One region of the Streptomyces sp. SL06 genome, then DNA from elsewhere that is predicted to be linked to it. Evidence: riboswitches for the same ligand, from Rfam matches in the RefSeq annotation. Region 1 holds a riboswitch; each other region holds the start of a gene.
What was found. A riboswitch is a leader RNA that binds a small molecule or an ion and turns the genes downstream of it on or off. The one in region 1 is predicted to bind cyclic di-AMP.
Positions count from the first base shown of each region.

Region 2: another riboswitch for cyclic di-AMP. It lies ahead of AC4IHM_RS28650 (C40 family peptidase); the one in region 1 lies ahead of AC4IHM_RS13345 (transglycosylase SLT domain-containing protein).
Region 3: another riboswitch for cyclic di-AMP. It lies ahead of AC4IHM_RS07730 (M23 family metallopeptidase); the one in region 1 lies ahead of AC4IHM_RS13345 (transglycosylase SLT domain-containing protein).
Region 4: another riboswitch for cyclic di-AMP. It lies ahead of AC4IHM_RS17745 (M23 family metallopeptidase); the one in region 1 lies ahead of AC4IHM_RS13345 (transglycosylase SLT domain-containing protein).

Region 1 covers NZ_JBSYOT010000002.1:2,937,405-2,942,810, forward strand. The annotation lists partial or broken gene AC4IHM_RS13335 (LolA family protein) at 1-589, opposite strand, end outside; gene AC4IHM_RS13340 (polyprenyl synthetase family protein) at 836-1,846, opposite strand; cyclic di-AMP (ydaO/yuaA leader) riboswitch at 2,507-2,672, shown strand; gene AC4IHM_RS13345 (transglycosylase SLT domain-containing protein) at 2,677-3,171, shown strand; gene AC4IHM_RS13350 (HAD family hydrolase) at 3,213-4,022, opposite strand; gene AC4IHM_RS13355 (GNAT family N-acetyltransferase) at 4,242-5,354, shown strand; gene AC4IHM_RS13360 (glycosyltransferase family 2 protein) at 5,383-5,406, shown strand, end outside.
Region 2 covers NZ_JBSYOT010000002.1:6,225,998-6,231,403, reverse strand. The annotation lists gene AC4IHM_RS28660 (NAD-dependent epimerase/dehydratase family protein) at 1-250, shown strand, start outside; gene AC4IHM_RS28655 (alpha/beta hydrolase) at 288-1,895, opposite strand; cyclic di-AMP (ydaO/yuaA leader) riboswitch at 2,415-2,559, shown strand; gene AC4IHM_RS28650 (C40 family peptidase) at 2,563-3,036, shown strand; gene AC4IHM_RS28645 (ATP-binding protein) at 3,114-3,623, opposite strand; gene AC4IHM_RS28640 (helix-turn-helix domain-containing protein) at 3,837-4,697, shown strand; gene AC4IHM_RS28635 (DUF397 domain-containing protein) at 4,707-4,949, shown strand; gene AC4IHM_RS28630 (8-amino-7-oxononanoate synthase) at 4,993-5,406, opposite strand, start outside.
Region 3 covers NZ_JBSYOT010000002.1:1,721,581-1,726,986, reverse strand. The annotation lists gene AC4IHM_RS07740 (M16 family metallopeptidase) at 114-1,475, shown strand; gene AC4IHM_RS07735 (M16 family metallopeptidase) at 1,472-2,860, shown strand; cyclic di-AMP (ydaO/yuaA leader) riboswitch at 3,052-3,216, shown strand; gene AC4IHM_RS07730 (M23 family metallopeptidase) at 3,229-3,993, shown strand; gene AC4IHM_RS07725 (GntR family transcriptional regulator) at 4,198-4,893, shown strand; gene AC4IHM_RS07720 (HPr family phosphocarrier protein) at 5,074-5,355, opposite strand.
Region 4 covers NZ_JBSYOT010000002.1:3,867,560-3,872,965, reverse strand. The annotation lists gene AC4IHM_RS17755 (PrsW family intramembrane metalloprotease) at 1-408, shown strand, start outside; gene AC4IHM_RS17750 (aldo/keto reductase) at 443-1,387, opposite strand; gene AC4IHM_RS17745 (M23 family metallopeptidase) at 1,535-2,569, opposite strand; cyclic di-AMP (ydaO/yuaA leader) riboswitch at 2,580-2,737, opposite strand; gene AC4IHM_RS17740 (PP2C family protein-serine/threonine phosphatase) at 2,931-4,181, opposite strand; tRNA gene AC4IHM_RS17735 (tRNA-Met) at 4,381-4,454, opposite strand; gene AC4IHM_RS17730 (dihydrofolate reductase family protein) at 4,471-5,406, opposite strand, start outside.

The sequences.
Region 1 (5,406 bases):
GAGGTCCTTCGGGGTGGCCGGCAGGTCCTTCCCCGGCCGCTCGGCGCTGTCGGAGACGGTGGAGTGGTAGACCTCGTTGGACCCGCTGTCGTAGCCCCAGAACGTCCTTGCCGTTGTGGATCAGGCTGTACTCGGCGGCGTTCTCCAGCAGCGAGAGCTTCTGCCGGTCGGGGCCGTCGGCCGCGACGCGCAGGGTGTGGGTGCCGGACACCAGCTCGGTGAGCCTGGCCGACGGGTCGGCGGCGGAGCCGTCCTCGTCCCCGCCCGAGCCCGGTCCGCCGGACATCCCGGAGAGCAGGCCGCTCTCCAGGCCGCCGAGGTTCGGCAGGCCCAGGTCCGTGCTGATGCGGACCGTGCCGGACAGCTGCTGGACGTCCGACTCGGCGATCTTCTGGATGAGTTGCTCCGCAGTGACCTTCGGCAGGTCGGGATCGCCGGAGTCGGCGAGCGCGGGGACGAGCCCGATCGTCGCGGCCGCCACTCCCATCACCGCGACCGGGACGACGTACCGCGCGGCCCTGCTCCGTCCGGTCCGCGGGTCCTCGTCCCGCACGGCGGTCGTGTTGTCGTCGGAATCGATCGGTGCCATGTGTGCCTTACCTCCGTCGTCGGCGGCGGCTGTCTCGCGACTTCGCACTCGTCCACCCGTGAGCCGCCATTCTCACCCGAATCGGTGAGGACTGGTGTTTTCCCCTGGTGTCCATCTGACCAAATCGGCCGTGCGGAAGCGTCAGACCCCGGGCTCAACTCCGCGTACTCCTGCGGGATGACACAGAGCGGCGGCGGCTCCCCCGGCCCGTAGGGGTCGGGTACGCCGTCCGGCACCGGGGCGCGCTCAGCCGGCCCGGTGCACCACGGCGTCGCACAGTTCCACCAGGGCGTTCTTCGACTCGCACTCCTTGAGCGGGGCCAGCGCCGCCCGAGCGTCCCTGGCGTACCGGACGGTGTCCCGCCGCGCCTGCTCCAGCGCGGGGTGGGCGCGCAGCAGGCGCAGCGCCTGTGCGAGCCGCGCGTCGTCGCTCAGGTCGGAGTCGAGCAGCTCGCACAGGGCGATGTCCTCGGCGAGCCCCAGCCGGTCCGCCCGCTCGCGCAGCCGCAGCACCGGCAGGGTGGGGATGCCCTCGCGCAGGTCGGTGCCGGGTGTCTTGCCCGACTCGTGGGAGTCGGAGGCGATGTCCAGTACGTCGTCCGCGAGCTGGAAGGCGACGCCGAGCCGCTCGCCGTACTGGGTCAGCACGCTCACGACCGTCTCGTCGGCGCCGGACATCATCGCGCCGAACCGGCAGGCGACCGCCACCAGCGAGCCCGTCTTGCCGCCCAGCACGTCCAGGTAGTGGTCGACCGGGTCCCGCCCGTCCTGGGGTCCCGCCGTCTCCAGGATCTGGCCGGTGACCAGCCGCTCGAACGCGAGGGCCTGCACGCGGACCGCCTCGGGCCCGAGGTCGGCGAGGATCTGCGAGGCGCGGGCGAACAGGAAGTCGCCGGTGAGGACCGCGACCGAGTTGTCCCAGCGGGTGTTCGCGCTGGCCACTCCGCGCCGCACGGCGGCCTCGTCCATCACGTCGTCGTGGTACAGCGTGGCGAGGTGGGTCAGCTCCACGACCACGGCCGCGGGCACGACCCCGGGGGCGTAGGGGTCGCCGAACTGGGACGCGAGCATCACCAGCAGCGGACGGAACCGTTTGCCGCCGGCGCGCACCAGGTGCTGGGCGGCCTCCGTGATGAAGGGCACCTCGCTTTTGGTTGCCTCAAGCAACCCTTCCTCGACAGCAACCAATCCGGCCTGGACATCGGCTTCCAGAGCCTGGTCCCGCACGCTCAGCCCGAACGGCCCGACGACGGTCACGAGGGGTCTCCTGTCTGCTGGTGTCCACTGGCGATTACCTGGTATGTCGATAGGTCGCTGCCACCACTCAAGTCAGCGTATCCGGTCACGTTTCGATCACCGCTAGCGCCCGCCGTTACAGGCCGGTCGGTATCGGATCATGAGCGGTATGCCTTTGATCAGGTGATATGAGCAGATATTGGCCGATATTTTCGAGGGCCCGCGAGCCGGGGCGCGCGCGGGCCGGACGTCACCACCGAAGATCCCATCACTCCCCCCAGCGGCCCGCACTCCGAGAACGTCACCCATCGGCGTCCGCACCCACCCTCCCGCTTCCGAACGCATGCCCGCACAACGGAACGGGATGCCGGGCGAAGCATTCCCGGGCCGGGGGCGGTTGGCTCACACTTAGACCTAATGCCCGATTTGCCATGCTTGTTGGGCCCCGTGAGTTGGCTCACTCCGTTCCGCCCGCGGGCAACCCCGCCGCAACCTGTGCCCCGCCTTTGCCCCGCAAGCGAGTTGAGCCTTGGCACCCGCAAAGGATCAAGTGCCCCAAACAGTCCAAACCAAGGTCAACATGGGTGTCGGGTGATTCCCGCACTTGTTCCGGACATGTGCTCTCGCATACGTTCCCGGCCTGTCGGGCGGACGCCGAATCCTGCCACCGCCCGAACGCACTGTCATCCATCCAACAAACTCGCAGGCAGGAGCGGGGGACCCAGGTAAGTCGCCGCGCCGGTCACCACCGGAGCGGCTCGGGGTGAAGCCGTGCCCGTCAGGGCCCGGCCGGGCACCTCCCCGCCCGAACCCGACAGCTCACCTCGCAGGCGTAAGGAGAGGGATTCCGCATGTCTGCCAACGGTCACAACCGTCCCGCCCGGACCGCTCGCATCGCCCGCAGGCTCGCCGTGGCCGGCACCGGTGCCGCGGTGCTCGCCCTGCCGCTCATCGGCGCCACCGGCGCGTCCGCGGCCACCCCGGCCGCCGCCACCCCCGCCGCGGCCACGGTGGCGACGACGTACCCGAACACCCTCGACGGCTGGATCCGCGAGTCGCTCGACATCATGGCCCAGCACGGCATCCCCGGGTCGTACGAGGGCATTCACCGCAACATCATGCGGGAGTCGTCCGGCAACCCGCTCGCCATCAACAACTGGGACATCAACGCCGTCAACGGCACCCCGTCCAAGGGCCTGCTCCAGGTGATCGACCCGACCTTCCAGGCGTACCACGTGGAGGGCACCTCCTGGGACCCCTACGACCCGGTCGCCAACATCACCGCGGCCTGCAACTACGCGGCCGACCGCTACGGCTCGATGGACAACGTCTTCAGCGCGTACTGAGCCGTACCCGCGCACCGGCCGCACGTGAGACCGCGGCCTGCCTAGGAAGTACCGAAGATCCGATCGAGGACGACGGCCACGCCGTCGTCCTCGTTCGTCGTGGTGACCTCGTCGGCCACCGCCTTGAGTTCGGGGTGGGCGCCGGCCATGGCGACGCCGTGCGCCGCCCAGTCGAACATGGGGATGTCGTTGGGCATGTCCCCGAAGGCGATGGTGCGCCGCCGGCTCAGCCCGAGGTGCTCGGCGGCCAGCGCCAGGCCGGTCGCCTTGGTGATGCCGCAGGGCTGGAGTTCCACCGTCCCGGGACCCGACATCGTGACCGTCGCAAGGGAGCCGACCACCGCGCGCGCGGTCACCGCCAACTCGTCGTCGGTCAGGTCGGGGTGGCGCAGCAGCACCTTGCTGATCGGCGTGCGCCACAACTCCTCGCGCCGCTCGACCCGCACCGCGGGCAGCGTCGGGTGGGGCATCAGGTACTCCGGCTCGATGAGCGTCAGGCCGTCGACGCCGTCCTGGTCGACCGCGGCGTGCACCTGGCCCACCTCGGCCTCGATCTTGCCGAGCGCGGTCTCGGCCAGTTCCCGGTCCAGGGTGACCGACCACAGCATCCGGTGCGCGCCGGCGTCGTACACCTGCGCGCCCTGTCCGCACACCGCGAGCCCCGTGCAGCCGAGGGCGTCGAGCAGGGGACGCACCCGCGGCGCCGGCCGCCCCGTCACCACCAGATGCCGCGCACCGGCCCCGGCCGCCCGCGCCAGCGCGGCCAGCGACCGGTCGGAGACGGTGTCGTCGCCGCGGAGCAGCGTGCCGTCGAGATCGGTGGCGACGAGTGAATATGCGGTGCGGTCCATGATCAGAGAATACGGACACCGCACCTGTCCGACTCACCCGCGACCGCTTCCGAGCGAGGACGCGGCGAGTTGGTTCGAGTGCGCTCAAGGACGTACGAACATGTCCGAAACCTGGCACATCATCGGCTAAACCCGGTTGAGGGCCTGTGCACCGGTTGGCGACAACACGCTCCGCCACCTACCGGCCGGGCGGCCCCCGGAGGTACCTTCCTGTTGTCCATGGGGGGACTTGATCGGGGGGTCGGGTTGAACAGCGGACGTGTGCGTGTGCTCAGGCCGCAGGAGCTGGGCGAGGGGGAGCGGGAGCACTGGCGCGAGCTGCGCGCCAAGTCGACGGCGCCGCGCAACCCGTTCATGGAACCGGAGTTCACCGACGCCGTGGGCCGGGTACGGCCGCGGGCACGGGTGGCGGTGGTGTACGAGGGCGGCGAGGCGGCCGGCTTCCTGCCGCACGAGCACGGACTACTGGGCCGCGGCCGGGCGATCGGGCTCGGGGTGTCGGACTGCCAGGGCGCCGTGCTGTGCCCCGGCCTCGCCCCCGACACCCGCGAACTGCTGCGGGCCTGCTCCCTGTCGAGCTTCGCCTTCGACAACCTGGAGGCCGAGCAGAGCCTGTTCGCGCCGCACGCCGCCGAGGAGCACGCCACCTACGTCATCGACGTGGCCAACGGGTACGAGGCGTACGAGAGCGTACTGCGCGCCCAGTCCCCCAAGTTCCTGAAGACCACCCTCGCCAAGGAGCGCAGGCTCGGCCGCCGGGCCGGGGAGGTCCGCTTCGTGTTCGACGAGCGCGATCCGGCCGCGCTGCGCACGCTCATGGCGTGGAAGTCGGCGCAGTACCGCAGGACGGGACGCCGGGACCGGTTCGCACAGGAGTGGATCACCCGGCTGGTCGGGCGGCTCGCCGAGACCCGGGCGCCGCAGTGCGCGGGCACGCTGTCCGTGCTCTACGCCGCCGGCCGGCCGGTGGCCGCCCACTTCGGGCTGCGCTCGGCGACCGTGCTGGCCTGCTGGTTCCCGGCGTACGACCCGGACTTCGCCAAGTACTCGCCGGGTCTGGTCCTGCATCTGCGCATGGCCGAGGCAGCGGCCGCCGAGGGCATCGGCATGCTGGACATGGGGCGGGGCCCGGCGGAGTACAAGGACTCCCTGAAGACCGGTGAACTGCCCGTGTACGAGGGCGCGGCGACCCGTCCGGGGGCGGGCGCCGCGCTGCACTGGCTCGGCCGCGAACCGGCCCGCCGCGCGCACGCCTTCGTGCGCGAGCGGCCCCGGCTGGCGTCGCTGGCGGTACGGACGCTGCGGGGCGCGGCCCGGCTGCGCCGGTCATGACGGAGGGCAACCACGAGGGGGTGGGCGCATGGCGGGTGCGGGGCGTGCGCGG
Region 2 (5,406 bases), 3.3 Mb from region 1:
GCCGGGGGACGGCGTGGGTGACACCCCGTGGTCGGTGCCCGCGCCGGTGGTGTGCGACATGAGCGCGGCGCAGGGGCAGTTGGGCTATCGCCCGGTGGCCGGATACGCCGAGACCCTGCCGGACACGGTCGCCTTCATCGAGGAGCGGCTGGCCGGCCGGGACTGGCGGGAGGCCTACCCGAAGATGTTCCAGGCGTACGGCGACCTCTTCGACTACGCGGCGGAGGACGCCTGGGCGGCGGAGAGATGACGGGGGCGGCGCCCGGTTCACCTCTCCGCCGTGCGCCTTACGGCGTGGGCGTGGCGTGCGGGGCGCAGGTCACGTCCCGGGCGTCCACCCGGCCGGTCAGCAGGTAGGTGTCCACCCGGTCGTTGACGCACGGGTTGACCAGCCCGGTGACGCCGTGCGAACCGGCGTCCCGCTCGGTGATCAGGCGCGATCCCCTGAGCCGCTGGTGCAGTTCGACGGCGCCGGCGTACGGGGTGGCCGCGTCCCGTTCGGACTGGACGATCAGCACCGGCGGAAGTCCCCTGCCGGTCTTCACGTCCACCGGGGTGCGCTGCTTGGCAGGCCAGGTGGCGCACGGCAGGTTCATCCAGGTGTTGGCCCAGGTCATGAACGGGTGGTCGCGGTGCAGCCGGATGCTGTCGCGGTCCCAGGTGCGCCAGTCGGTGGGCCACTTGGCGTCGGTGCACTCGACGGCCGTGTAGACGGCGTTGCCGTTCTCCTCGGCGGCGTTGCCCGCGGTGTCGGACAGGTCCGGGGAGGCCGCTTCGACGAGCGCCCGGGTGTCACCGGCGACGTACTCGCTGAAGATGGTCGCGGTCGGCACCCACGCGGAGTCGTAGTACGGGGCGCTCTGGAAGAAGGAGATCAGCTCGGCCGGGCCGACGACCCCGCCGAGCGGTGCCTTCTTCGCGGTGGCGCGCAGCTTGAGCCACTGCTCCTGGACCTTGGCGCGGGTGTCGCCGAGGTGGAAGGTCGCGTCGTTCTTCGCGACCCAGTCCTGCCAGTCCCGCCAGCGCTGCTCGAAGGCGATGTCCTGGCCCAGGTTGGCCTGGTACCAGATCTTGTCGCGGGAGGGGTTGACGACGCTGTCGACGACCATGCGGCGCACGTGGTCGGGGAAGAGGGTGCCGTAGACCGCGCCGAGGTAGGTGCCGTAGGAGACGCCGAGGTAGTTGAGCTTCTGCTCGCCGAGTGCGGCGCGGATGACGTTGAGGTCGCGCGCGGTGTTCGGCGTGGTCATGTGCGGGAGCATCTCGCCGCTGCGCTCCCGGCAGCCCTCGGCGTACTCGCGGGCGAGCTTGCGCTGGGCGCGCTTGTCGGCCTCGGAGTCGGGCACGGGGTCGGCCTTGGGCGCCTTGACGAACTCCTGGGGGTCGGCGCAGGAGATCGGGGCGGAGTTGCCGACGCCGCGCGGGTCGAAGCCGACGAAGTCGTACGCCTTGGCGGTGTTGGCCCACAGGGCGTTGTTTCCGGTCACGCGGGTGGGGAAGCGCAGGCCGGAGCCGCCCGGTCCGCCGGGGTTGTAGACGAGGGCGCCCTGGCGCTCGGACTTGGTGCCGGTGGCGGCGACGCGGTCGACGGCGAGCCTGATCTGCTTGCCGTACGGCTTGGCGTAGTCGAGCGGCACCGTGACGTAGCCGCACTGGATCGGCTTCGGCAGGTTCCAGTCGGCGGGGCAGTCCTGCCAGTCGACGCCGGCCCTCGCGGCGCGGGCGGCGGCGACGGCGGCGCCGTGGGCCTCGCGGTCGTGGCCGTACGCGTGAGCGGTGGCCGGTGCGGCGCCGGCGGCGGGCGCCGAGACGGTGCCGGCCACCAGCATGGCGGTGACCAGCGCCCCGGCCGAGCCGAACACCGTCGTCCTGCGCCGCAGTCTGCTCTTCCTCAAGGGGCCTCCCCCGTACGTGTTCGCGACAAGTACGGGGATCCTCTCGGCTGTGGGTTTCCTGAGAACAGGGCCAGTACTACTTCTTTGCCAACCCGATAAACGGAGAGGGGCGTTCGATCGGCGGGAACCCGGCCCCGGGGGACGGCCGTTGCCCGGATGCCGAAACGGACCAAAAGGCGTACCCCCTTTCGGTGTAGGAACACCTCCGATTCACGACCCGTCGAGGTTGCGCGATCCGCGCACCCCAGGAGCCGAACGAACCGCTTAACCGCTGGTCCGGGGGTCGCCGGCGTCCTCGACGGCGGTTCGAACGCGGGGGCGTCCACCCGAACGGCTGAGTGGTGAGTAACAACACAAAGGCCACGTTCCGTTGGGAATTTCCCATTCGGCGAGACAAGATCCGTGACTGACGACAAGCCCCCGCCACAGCGGCGGGGCGGTCCGGGCGGACGCCGAGTCCTGCCGCCGTCCGGACGCCGGGTCGACAGGAAGTGGATCGGCAGGAGTGGAGGACCCGAGCACGACGGGTCGCCGGAACGGTCATCTCCGCGAGAGAGGCACCGGGCCGCGCAGCCCTTGGGGTGAAGCCGCACTCGTGCGGCCGGGCAACTTCGCCAGCCCGAATCCGACAGGTCATCCTTCACAGGCGGCTGACGAAGGGTTGCGCATGTCCGCGCTCAATCGTGTCCCGTCCCTGATGGCTCGTGCCGGTACGGCCTCGGCCCTCACCCTCGCCGCGGTGGGCGGCTCCGTCGTGGTTCCCGGTCTCGCCTCCGAGGCGACCGCGGCGACCCATGCGACGAAGGCCCTCAAGATCGCGGCCTCCAAGAAGGGCGCCCCGTACGCGTGGGGCGCCACCGGACCGGGCAGGTTCGACTGCTCCGGGTTGACGCTCTACTCGTTCAAGAAGGCCGGCAAGCAACTGCCGCGCACCGCGGCCCAGCAGTACAACAAGACCCGCCACATCTCCGCCGGCAGCCGCAAGGCCGGGGACCTGGTGTTCTTCCACTCGGGCAGGAGTGTCTACCACGTCGGCATCTACGCCGGTCAGGGCAAGATCTGGCACGCCCCGAAGACCGGGGACGTGGTCCGGCTGCAGAAGATCTGGACGAGGAGCGTCTTGTACGGCCGGGTCAAGTAGCCCGCCCGCGGGGGTGAGGGCGTCCCGACGCGCCGTCACCCCTCGGTGCGGCACGCACGAAGGGTGCGGCCGGTGGCTCACCGGCCGGGCTCCTGACCCCCTTGCCCCACCGCCTGCCCCGCTCCCCGGCCCACGGCGGTGGCCGGCTCGGGGGGTGCCGGCCGGCCCGGCGGCGTCCAGGGCAGCTCGACGGAGATGGTCTTGCCGCCCTCGCGGGTGGGCCGGACTCGCAGCCTGCCGCCGCACTCCGCCGTCAGCCAGCGGATGATCACCATGCCCCGGCCGTTGTCCTGCTGGACGGCGGCCGGCAGGCGTTTGGGGAAGCGCGGATGGCTGTCGGTGACGCCGATGCGCAGTCGTTCGTCACGTTCGAGGACGAGGTCCACCGTGAAGGTGGGTGACTGTCCGAACGTGTGTTGGACGGCGTTGGTCGTCAGCTCGGAGACGATGAGCCGCACGGTTTCGGACACGTCGGTGTCCGCCGGCAGGCCCCACTCCACCAGTGTGCCGACCACGTAGGTACGCGCGGCGGCCACCGAAGCGGGATCGCTCGGCAGAGTGACGGATGCTTCCAGATGGTCTGCCATGGCGAGGTCGTCCCTTTCTCACGGGACCGCAGTCCGACACGGAGCGGATGGTTCGAGTACGGTCCCGGACTGGTGCTTCGCCGCCAGAGTGCCATCACCGGACCGTGAAGGGCGGCGATCCACCAAGATATGCATATATCTGTCGCTCGAAGCGGTGAACTCTGCGACGGCAGAGCGTATTTGGGCGGCTCATAAGGAGTAAGGGAGTGGCCCATGCAGCACGGCCCCGTGGTGCGCCGTCGGAAGCTGGGTGCGGAACTGCGCGCCCTGCGCACGTCCGCGGGCATCACCAGCGGTGAGGCGGCGCGGCTGGTGGGCTGGCACCAGTCGAAGGTCAGCCGGATCGAGACCGGGACGAGCGGCGCGAAACCGGACGACGTGCGGTCACTGCTCGACGCCTACGGCGTGGCCGACGAGCAGTTGCGGGAACTGCTGGTGATGCTGGCGGGCTCCGACGACCCGGGGGGCCGCAACCACTGGTGGCACGCCTATCGCGGGGTGCTGCCGCCGACGTACCGCGACTTCATCAGCCTGGAGTCCCAGGCGAGCGCGATGCGCACCCTCGAGACGACGGTCGTCCCCGGCCTTCTCCAGACACCGGAGTACGCCCGCGCGGTGACGCGGGCCGCGGTGGACGGGCTGCCGGAGGAACGGCTGGACACGCTGGTGGAGGTCCGGCTGGCCCGGCAGGACGTGCTGCGGGCAGACTCGCCGCTGAAGCTGAGCGCGGTCCTGGACGAGTCGGTGCTGCGCCGGGAGGTGGGCGGGCCCGGGGTCATGGCCCGTCAGCTGGGACGACTGGCCGAGGCCGCGCGGCTGCCCCACGTCCGGCTGCAGATCCTGCCGTTTGCCGCCGGGGCGCACATCGGTGTCACCGGCCCTTTCGTAATCTTCTCCTTCTTGAGCACTTCTGACTTGGACGTGGTGGTTCTCGACCACCTGACGAGTAGCTTGCACCTCGAACGGAAAGAAGACCTAGAGGCCTATACCGAGGCCTTCAACACCCTTCTGATCCATGCCCTTTCGCCCGAGGACTCGTTGGACTTCATTGCCGCGACCGCGGCAGGCGCGTAAGGAGGCACCATGTCAGGCACCGTGTCCACACGTCCCCCGAACATCCGGTCCGGCACCGATCTGCCCGGTGTGCGATGGCGGCGCAGCAGCTACAGCACCGGGGCGAACAACTGCGTGGAGACGGCGCGGCCGGCGGCCGGCCCCTGGGCCGGACTGCTCGCCGTGCGCGACTCCAAGGACCCGGCCGGACCCGCCCTGCTCTTCTCCCCCGGGAGTTGGGCGTCGTTCACCGCCACGATCCACCGGGACTGACCCCGGCGGGTCGCCGGGCGACGCACGACCGTGTCCCGCCGACTCATGGTCGCGTTTCGCCGATCACCCGCACAGCACGTTCGATCTGTTCCCCGGAGAGGTCCGCGCGAGCGGTCAGCCTGAGCCGTGAGATGCCGTCGGGCACGGAGGGAGGGCGGAAGCAGCCCACGGACAGGCCGGCCGCACTGCAGTCGGCCGCCCACCGTACGGCCCCCTCCGGGGAGGGGGCGCGCACCGAGACGACGGCGGCGTCCGGAGATACCGCCTCCAGGCCCGCAGCGGTCAGGCGCGCGTGCAGTTCGGCGGCGACGGCACGGGCCCGCGCCGCACGCTCCGGCTCACGGCGCAGCAGGGTGAGCGCCGCCAGGGCCGCGCCCGCCGCCGAGGGGGCGAGCCCGGTGTCGAAGATGAACGTCCGGGCCGCGTTGACCAGGTGGTCGATCACCCGGGCGGGGCC
Region 3 (5,406 bases), 1.2 Mb from region 1:
GGCACGGGAACTCCACCGGTGTCCCGCACGCTTGCATACAGTGGCAGGAACGGCGGAATTCCGCAGTTCCGCCCAGTGATTCCGCCAAGGATTCCGCCATCGAAGGGACGTACATGCCCATGGGTCACACGGCCACAGCGCAGGCAGGCTCCGGCGGCCTGACAGCGACCGAGCATCGCCTGGCCAACGGCCTGCGCGTGGTGCTCTCCGAGGACCACCTGACCCCGGTCGCGGCGGTGTGCCTCTGGTACGACGTTGGCTCCCGCCACGAGGTCAAGGGGCGTACCGGCCTGGCTCACCTTTTCGAGCACCTGATGTTCCAGGGCTCCGCCCAGGTCAAGGGCAACGGCCACTTCGAGCTGGTGCAGGGCGCCGGCGGCTCGCTCAACGGCACCACCAGCTTCGAGCGCACCAACTACTTCGAGACCATGCCCGCCCACCAGCTGGAGCTGGCCCTCTGGCTGGAGGCCGACCGCATGGGCTCCCTGCTGTCCGCCCTCGACGACGAGTCGATGGAGAACCAGCGGGACGTTGTCAAGAACGAACGCCGCCAGCGCTACGACAACGTGCCCTACGGCACGGCCTTCGAGAAGCTGACCGCGCTCGCCTACCCGGAGGGGCACCCCTACCACCACACGCCGATCGGCTCGATGGCCGACCTGGACGCGGCGACGCTGGAGGACGCGCGCGCCTTCTTCCGCACCTACTACGCGCCGAACAACGCGGTGCTGTCGGTCGTCGGCGACATCGACCCCGAGCAGACGCTCGCCTGGATCGAGAAGTACTTCGGCTCCATCGCCTCGCACGACGGCAAGCCCGCCCCGCGGGACGGCTCGCTGCCCGACATCATGGGCGAGGAGCTGCGCGAGATCGTCGAGGAGGAGGTCCCGGCCCGCGCCCTGACGGCGGCCTACCGCCTCCCGGAGGACGGCACGCGCGCGTGCGACGCCGCCGACCTGGCCCTCACCGTCCTGGGCGGCGGCGAGTCGTCCCGCCTGTACAACCGGCTCGTACGCCGTGACCGCACGGCCGTCGCCGCCGGGTTCGGCCTGCTGCGGCTCGCCGGGGCGCCCTCCCTGGGCTGGCTGGACGTGAAGACCTCCGGCGACGTTGAGGTTCCGGTCATCGAGACCGCCATCGACGAGGAGCTGGCCCGGTTCGCCGAGGAGGGCCCCACGGCCGAGGAGATGGAGCGCGCCCAGGCCCAGTTGGAGCGCGAGTGGCTGGACCGCCTGGGCACGGTCGCCGGCCGCGCCGACGAACTGTGCAGGTTCGCCGTCCTGTTCGGCGACCCGCAGCTCGCCCTGACCGCCGTGCGGCGGGTGCTCGACGTGACGGCCGAGGAGGTCCAGGAGGTCGCCAAGGCCCGCCTGCGTCCCGACAACCGCGCGGTGCTCGTCTACGAGCCCACCGCACCCGCCGACGACACCGACACCGAAGACGCCACCGACGAGAACGAGGAGGCGGCCAAGTGACCCAGCTCGCCACCATGGAATTCCACGCCCGGCCGCAGGCCGGCGAGCCCAGGCCGTGGGCGTTCCCGGCACCCGAGCGCGGCAGCCTCGGCAACGGCCTCACCGTGCTGCGCTGCCACCGCCCGGGGCAGCAGGTCGTCGCCGTCGAGGTGCTCCTCGATGCGCCGTTGGACGCCGAGCCGGCCGGTCTCGACGGCGTCGCCACGATCATGGCGCGTGCCTTCTCCGAGGGCACCGACAAGCACTCCGCCGAGGAGTTCGCCGCCGAACTGGAGCGGTGCGGAGCCACCCTGGACGCGCACGCCGACCACCCCGGCGTCCGGCTGAGCCTGGAGGTGCCCGCCTCGCGCCTCGCCAAGGCGCTCGGCCTGGTCGCCGACGCGCTCAGGGCGCCCGCCTTCGCGGACAGCGAGATCGAACGCCTGGTGCGCAACCGGCTCGACGAGATCCCGCACGAGCTGGCCAACCCCGCCCGCCGCGCGGCCAAGGAACTCTACAAGCAGTTGTTCCCGGCGGACACGCGCCTGTCGCGCCCGCGCCAGGGCACCGAGGAGTCGGTCGCCGCGATCGACTCGGCCGCCGTACGCGCCTTCTACGAGAGGCATGTCCGCCCCGCCACGGCCACCGCCGTGGTCGTCGGCGACCTCACCGGCGTCGACCTCGACGCGCTGCTCGGCGACACGCTGGGCGCGTGGACCGGCTCCACGGCCGAGCCGCGTCCCGTCCCCCCGGTGACCGCCGACGACACCGGACGGGTCGTCGTCGTGGACCGTCCCGGCGCCGTTCAGACGCAGTTGCTGATCGGCCGTATCGGCGCCGACCGCCACGACCGCGTGTGGCCCGCGCAGGTGCTCGGCACCTACTGCCTCGGCGGCACCCTCACCTCCCGCCTGGACCGCGTCCTGCGCGAGGAGAAGGGCTACACCTACGGTGTGCGGGCCTTCGGGCAGGTCCTGCGTTCCGCGCCGGACGGCACGGGCGCCGCCATGCTCGCCATCAGCGGCTCCGTCGACACCCCCAACACCGGTCCCGCCCTTGAGGACCTGTGGACGGTGCTGCGCAGGCTCGCCGCGGAAGGGCTCACCGACGCCGAGCGCGACGTGGCCGTGCAGAACCTGGTGGGCGTGGCGCCGCTGAAGTACGAGACGGCGGCGGCCGTGGCCGGCACGCTGGCCGACCAGGTCGAGCAGCACCTGCCCGACGACTACCAGGCCGCCCTCTACCGCCAACTCGCCTCCACGGGCACCGTGGAAGCCACGGCGGCGGTCGTGAACGCCTTCCCGGTGGACCGCCTGGTGACGGTCCTCGTCGGCGACGCGGCACAGATCAAGGAGCCCGTCGAGGCCCTCGGCATCGGTGAGGTCACCGTGGTGGCGGCCGAGTAGCGGCACGCGCGCGTGGCGGCTCTGGTGACCGGAGTGTCATCAGAGCCGCCCTTTGTCTGAATTGGTGAAGAAGGTGGCTGTCTGCCCTGTGGCGTGCACTACAAAAGCCGTGTTGCGTTTGAGGATTGAAGACAGCCGCGTTTAGCGTCGTCCGGGCTGTTCGTCAGGCAGTGCGCCGCGTCCGCGGCACCGGACAGTCATCGCCGAGTCCCCGTACGGCGCGAGCCAGGGGAGCCGGGGACCCATCGCAGTCCCTGGGGTGAATCGGACACCCGCGCGCGCAGCGAGGGTGCCCGTAGGAGACCTTCCTGCTCCGAACCCGTCAGCTAACCCGGTAGGCGAGAGGGAAGGAAAGGACCAGCCTCCACATGGCGTTCACGCGCGCCGCCGGCAAGCACCGCCGCCCTGGCCGGACGCACCGCACCACCGCCCGCGCGGCGGGAGTCGCGGCCCTCGCCACCACCGGCGTCGTCGGCACCCTCGCCGCTCCGGCGCTCGCCGCCGAGCCCGAGATGGAGCAGAGCGGACTCACCCCGGTCGTCACCATCGGCGGCTCCCTGGCCGAAGAGATCGACGCCCAGGCCGTCGCCCAGAAGCGGGCCGCCGCGGACGCCGCCGCGCGTGAGGCGGCCCAGGAGGCCGCACGCGAGCGCGCGGCCGAGGCGGCCAAGGAGGCGCGTGCGGCCAAGGAGCGCGCCGCCCGCGCGGCGGAGCGCAAGCGCCTCAACACCTTCGTGGCGCCCATCACCGCCTCCTACGTCTCCACCGCCTACCGGGCCGGCAGCTCCCTGTGGTCCTCCGGCAGTCACACCGGCATCGACTTCCACGCCTCCACCGGCACCTCCGTGCACGCGGTCGGCGTCGGCACCGTCGTCGAGGCCGGCTGGGGCGGGGCGTACGGCAACCAGGTCGTGATCAGGATGCACGACGGCACGTACACGCAGTACGGCCACCTGTCGTCCATCGGGGTCTCCGTCGGCCAGGCGGTCGACCCCGGTCAGCGGATCGGCCTGTCCGGCGCCACCGGCAACGTCACCGGAGCGCATCTGCACTTCGAGGCCCGTACGAGCCCCGAGTACGGCTCGGACATCGACCCCGTCGCCTATCTCCGTTCCCACGGTGTGAGCGTCTGACGACGGACAGTGCGGCACCCGAAAGCCCCGGCTTCCCGAGCCGGGGTTTTCCCGATTTCGCCGGCCCGGCCCGTCCGGCGTGGCACTGTCCAAAAAATATCCATGAAATCGGCCCCGCCGTCGGAATATCCGCTTGATTGGCTTAGAGTCGCTGAACACGCGTCAATCGTCGACGTTTCACGGGGATTAAGGCGGAGGTCGAGCATGCGTATTCCCGCGCACGCGGTGTGTACGGCGATCCGGGACGACATCGTCGTCGGCGTCCACGGACGCGGGAGCCGGCTCACCGAGGAACTCCTCGCCCGCCGCTACGGCGTCTCCCGCGTCCCTGTCCGCGAGGCCCTGCGCACCCTGGAGGCCGAGGGGTTCGTGGTCACCCGGCGGCACGCGGGCGCGTGCGTCGCGGAGCCGACCGAGCAGGAGGCCGCCGACCTGCTGGAGACGCGCGCGCTCCTGGAGCCCCTCGGCGCCTCCCGGGCCGCCCGGCGCCGCACCGAGGCCCACCTCAAGGTGCTGCGCGGGCTGGTCAGGCTGGGGCAGGAGCGGGCCAGGCAGGGCGCCGACGAGGATCTGCGTGCCCTGGGCGGCTGGTTCCACGAGACCCTCGCCCAGGCCGCCGGCAGCCCCTCGCTGACGGCGTTGCTGACCCAGCTGCGCCACAAGATCGCCTGGATGTACGTCGTGGACGCGCCGGCCGGACCGGTGGAGTACTGGGCGGAGCACGGCGCGATCGTCGACGCGGTGGCCCGGGGCGACAGCGAGCGCGCGCGGGCGCTCATGACGCTGCACAACGAGCGGTCGGCGCCGGCGCACCGGCTGCGCTTCGCCGCCGGCGGCGGACGGGCCGAGCGTGTGAGGAACTCGCAACGTGCCGTAAACACAGCGAGCGTGCGCCATTAACACGGGCGCCGTATACAAAGAGAGAGAAATTCGAGGGGCTTTTTTCTGCTGCCCTGATTCGGTGTCCGCGACCTGTTGTGCGATGCCGATGATCTGTTGCCCGTAAAGGGTGAAGCGGAAAGAGAAAGCGAAAGGCCCGCCCGGTGGGTGTCCGGGCGGGCCTTTCGTCTGCGTTGTCCGTCAGACGGTCTCGGGAAGCTCCTCGAGCCCTTCGGCGACCAGCTTCGCCAGCCGGTCGAGGGCGGCGTCCGCGCCCTCGGCGTCGGAGGCGAGGACGATCTCCTCGCCGCCCTTCGCGCCGAGACCGAGCACGGCCAGCATGGAGGCCGCGTTGACGGGGGACCCGTCGGCCTTGGCGATCGTCACCGGGACGCCTGTGGCCGTGGCGGCTCGGACGAAGATGGAGGCGGGGCGGGCGTGGAGGCCCTCGGCCCAGCCGACGTTGACGCGGCGCTCAGCCATGTGATGCTGCCCTTCAGGTGTTCAGAGGGTTGAAGTTGTCTAGACCAGTCT
Region 4 (5,406 bases), 930 kb from region 1:
GCGGAGCCGTACGCGCTCGGCTCGATGCGGGCCCGCCGCATCGCCCGGCAGCACGCCCGCCGGCACGCCGGGAAGAAGGCGGCACGGGAGGTGGCGCGGTACGAGGCGTGCGCCACCTCGCTGGCCTTCCTGCGGCGGCGCGGGCACCGGGGCGGGGCGGGCGCCGACTACGCCGTACGGGAGGGGGAACTGCTGGACGCCCTGTGGCGGCGGCGGGACGTGGCGCGCCCGGCCCTGGACTACGCGGCCCGAGCGACGGCACCGCCCCTGCCGCAGACGGCCGCACCACAGGCGGCCCACCCGCACGGGCCGTACCCGTCGTACGCGCCGCCGCAGTGGTCGTACGCGCCGTACGGGAGCACCCGCCCGGCGCCGTACGCCCCGTACTTCCCGCCCGACCGGCCGTAGCGCCCGCCCCGGCGCGGGCGGGCGCGGCGGTGGCTCAGGCCGAGGCCTCCGTCAGCTTCGCGACCTCGTCGTCCGTGAGACGCAGCTCCGCCACGCCGAGCAGCGCAGGCAGCTGCTCCACCGTGCGCGCGGACGCGATCGGCGCGACCACCGTCGGCTGCGCGGCCAGCCAGGCCAGGGCGACCGTGGCGACGGGGGCGTCGTGGGCCTCGGCGACCTCGTCCAGGGCGGCGAGCACGCGCCGGCCGCGCTCGGTCTCCAGGTGCTTCGCGGCACCGCCCGCCCGCGGGCTGTCGACGGCCGCGCCGGAGCGGTACTTGCCGGTGAGGAAGCCGGACGCGAGGGAGTAGTACGGCACGGCGGCCAGTCCCGCCCGCTCGGCGAGGTCGCGCAGCTCGCCCTCGTACGTGTCGCGTGAGACCAGGTTGTACTCGGGCTGGAGGGCGACGTACCGGGCGAGGCCCTCGCGCTCGGAGAACTCCAGGGACTGTGCGAGCCGTTCGGCGGAGATGTTGGAGGCGGCGATGTGCCGTACCTTGCCCGCCTTCACCAGCTCGTCGAGCGCGCCGATGATCTCCTCCACCGGTACCTCGGGCCTGTCGGCGTGGGTGTAGTAGAGGTCGATGTGGTCGGTGCCCAGGCGGCGCAGCGAGGCGTCGGCCGCCGCCTTGATGTTCGCGGCGGACAGGCCCTGGTAGTCGGGGTGCAGGCCGACCTTGGTGGCGACGACGACATCGCCGCGGTTGCCGCGGGAGGCGAGCCACTCGCCGATGACGGTCTCGGACTCGCCGCCGCTGTTGCCGTCGACCCAGGCGGAGTAGAGGTCGGCGCTGTCGACGAAGTTGCCGCCGGCCGCCGTGTAGGCGTCCAGGACGGCGAAGGACTGGTCCCGGTCGGCGGTCCAGCCGAAGACGTTGCCGCCGAGGGCGAGGGGGAAGATCTCCAGGTCGGAGGAGCCTAGCTTGCGCAGAGAAGTCATGTAACGCGTCAACAACCGCCCCGGATCCGATCATTCCGGGGACACGCGAAAATTCCGCGAACCGTGAACCGTGAACCGGCAGCCCTGACGTTCGGGGGGTTGCCGTCAGGACCGCCGGGGATCAGCGGGAGCGCGGAACGCCGCGGCTCAGGGAGCGAGGCCCTTGCTCTGCAGCCATGCCATCGGGTCGATGCCGGAGCCGCCGTCCGGGTGGACCTCCAGGTGGAGGTGGGCACCCGTGACATTGCCGGTGGCGCCGACGCGGCCGATGACATCACCGGTGGTGACCTGCTGGCCGACGCTGACGTTGATGGAGGACTGGTGGGCGTACCAGAGTTCGGTGCCGTCGTCGAGGGTGAGCACGGTCTTGTAGCCGTACGACCCGTCCCAGCCGGCCGACGTGATCGTGCCGCTGTGCACCGCCTTGAGCAGGGTGCCCGTGGGGGCGGCGAAGTCGAGGCCGGTGTGGTAGCCGGAGGACCAGTAGGCGCCGGCCTGGCCGAAGGTGGAGGAGATCGTGTACGCGGAGGTCGGCAGCGTGTACTCCTTGGCCAGCTGCGCGAGCCGCTCGGCCTCGGCCTTCTTCGCGGCCTCCTCCTCCGCCTTCTTCTTGGCGGCGGCGGCCTTGGCCTCGGCCTCCTTCTCCGCCTTGGCGGCGGCCTCCGTGGCCGTCTTCTCGGCGACGGCGACGGCCTGGGCGGCGGCCTTGGTCTCGACCTGGGCCTGCTGCTGCTCGGCCTGCGCCATGATCCGGGCCCGCAGCGTCTCACCGGCGTCGGTGGCGTCGGTGCCGTCCGCGGTGTCGGTGGCGGTCACGCCGATGCTGCTGAGCGGGGTGGCCGAGCCCTCCGGCTCCGGATCGTCGTCGGAGATGAGCGAGCCGACGTTCGGCAGGTCGGGGATGGAGATCGACACCGGCGGCTTGCCGGTCTGCGCGCTGGCCATGCCGCCCGCTCCGACAGCGGCTATGACACCGACACCGAGAACGGTGGAGCTGCGCGCGAGCCCGCCGCGCTGCTTGGCGACGCGGTGCCGGCCGCGCACCGGACGGATGGACTCCGCGGTGGGATTCCACTCTTCCCAGGGGCCCTCTTCGGTGCGGTGTCCGTCATGGCCGAAGGTGTCGGTGTCGTGCCCTCCGGGCACGAACGGGGCCTCTGGGGCAGGCCTGTTGGACGCCACGTGGGCGCACTCCTTTCCTTCCTTCCGCCTACCGGGTTAGCTGACGGGTTCGGAGCAGGAAGGTCTCCTACGCGCGTGTGCCGACCGTGTCTCCACGGCGCCATACGCCCGATTCACCCCAATGTGGTGGTTCCCCGGTTCCCTTGCGGGATTCGGCGTGTGCGCACGGAGCCGCCTTCTGTGACGGCTGGGACGACCGCGCTGCGTTATCGAACGTTAATAGACGCGGGGCTCGGATTCCAGCCGTTCCTCTTGATCATTAACAGAAACGTGCCACACGTACCCCCCATGACCGGTGAAAACCGGGCGAGTTGGCCCGGCGTGAGTATTCCCCGTCACGCCGTTTTCTTCTGACGGTACGTCAGTTGTTATGCGGAGGGAGTTCACTCCGTGACGGCTCGTGACGATGATCGGGATCGTCGCTCCCGGGGCGGCGTACGGCGAGCAGCGCCATGTCGTCCGTCATGCCGCCCCCGGAATGCAGGCGGACATCCTCGGCGAGGGTGTCGAGCAGCGTCATCGGATGACGGAAGACGCGGCCCGCCAGCCGCGTCTGCGGATCGTAGAACTCCCCCCGGGCGTTGCGGGCTTCCGACAGCCCGTCGGTGTACAGCAGCAGCGTGGCCCCGGCGGGGAAGGCGGCCTCCTCGGCCCGGTCGGGCCACACGCCCAGGTCGCCCATGCCCAGCGGCAGCGCCGACTCCCGGACCGGCAGCGGGCCCAGGGTGCCGTCGGCGTACAGCAGCAGGGGCGGCGGGTGGCCGCGGTTGACGACGCGGACGATCCCCTCGCCGTGCGGGAGTTCGACGAGGACGGCGGTGATGAACCCCTCGGCGGCGTCCAGTTCGTCGCGCCGGGTGTCCTCACGTGCCAGCGCCCGCTCCAGGCGCTGTGCCACCGCCTCCAGCGTCGCCTCCTGCTCGGCGGCCTCCCGGAAGGCGCCGATCACGACGGCGACGGCGGCGACCGCACCCATGCCCTTGCCCCGCACGTCCCCGACGATGAGCCGGACGCCGCGCGCGCTGTCCTGCACCGCGTACAGGTCGCCGCCGATGAAGGCGTCGGCCTGCGCGGCCTCGTAGCGGGCGGCGATCTCGAGACCGGCGATCCGCTCGGCGGGCTCGGGCAGCACGGCGTGCTGGGCGGCCTCGGCGATCTCACGGACCGAGACGAGGCGTTCGTCGGTGCGGCGGACCAGGCCGTTCACCAGGACGGCGAGGACGGCGACGGTCGCGATGGTGATCACCTGGGTGAGGGAGTCGACGTAGTGGAAGACGCCCTTGCCGAGCTGCAGGGCGATGACCGCGACGACCACCGTGGCACCGGTGATCGCCGTACCGCGGCGCGAGTAGACGGGGGCGGCGACCAGGGGTGCGGCGGTGTAGAAGGGGCCCGCGGTGATGTATCTCGGGGTGAACAGGTCGTACACGATGGCGACGACGACCAGCACCACGGGGAGCGCGCGGGCCAGGGCCCGCCCGTACGTGGACCGCCACGACCACGGTGGCCGGCCGGGCGGGCGGAGCCGCACCTCGTCGCCGGGGCCCGGGGCGGGCACGGGATCGCCGGGGAGTCCGCCGCCGGACCCGGCGTACGGTCCCTCGTCGTCCACGTCACCTGGCCGCACCACTCGTCTCCCGCCACCGCGCACGTCCACGCCGCTCGCCTGCCGTCCCGTACTCCAGGTTTGCCGCAGCGGGGCCGGGGGGCGAGCCGCGTGTGCCGATCGGATGACGCCGACTCCACGGGCGAAAGGGCCGGGAACGCACCGAGGGCCGGAATCCTCAAGGATTCCGGCCCTCGGCCTTCAGTAGCGGGGACAGGATTTGAACCTGCGACCTCTGGGTTATGAGCCCAGCGAGCTACCGAGCTGCTCCACCCCGCGCCGTTGTGTCTCCATTCTACGTCATCCCCGGGGTGGAATGCACATCCGTATCTCCCCGCCCCCCCAGATGGCGGTTCGGCGCCTTCGCCCGCTCCTCGAACTCCGGCAGTACGACGACGGCGGCGCCCCCGGCGGAGAGCACCCCGCCGCCGTCGGCCCCCGGCACGAAGGTGTCCGGCTCCCGCCAGGCGGTGACCACGCGGCGCACCCCGGCGTCGAGGATCAGCCGGGCGCAGGGGGCGGGCCGGGAGGCGCGGCGGGCGCAGGGCTCCAGGCTGCTGTACACGGTGGCGTCCGCGAGCCGGGCGTCGCGGGGATCGGTCTTCGCGAGCGCGGCCTCCTCGGCGTGCACGACCGGATCACCGCCCTCCCGCGAGTGCCCCCGCGCCAGCTCGCTCCCGTCGGCGGCGACCACGACCGCCCCCACGCTGAACGCCGTCCGCGAGGGCGGGCACAGCTCGGCCAGCTCGCAGGCGAGCGCCAGCCAGTGCCGGTCGGCCGCGGTCACCCGGCCACCGGTGCCGGGGGCGGTGGGCAGGTACCGGGTCAGCACCACGTCCTCGATGCGCCGCGACTCCACCAGCCGCAGCCGCCCGCGCTGGTAGGCGCCGGGTCCGAACAGCCGGGGCGCGTGCGGGTCCCCCACGAACAGCGGGGCGACGACGAGCTGGAGTTCGTCGGCGAGTTCCCGCTGCAACAGCTGGGTGTGGACGGTCCCGCCGCCCTCGACCATGAGCCGCCGTACGCCCCGCCGGTCGTGCAGGTACTCCAGCGCCGCGCGCCAGTCGAACGCGGCGCCGAGCGGCACGATGTCGGCGGCGATCCCCAGCGCGCGGGCCCGCCGGGCGCCGTCGTCCGCGGTCAGCAGCACCTTCTCACCGCCCGTGTGCCAGAACCGCGCCGCCGGGTCCAGCTCACCGCTGCCGCTGACGGTGACCTTGACCGGGTACGC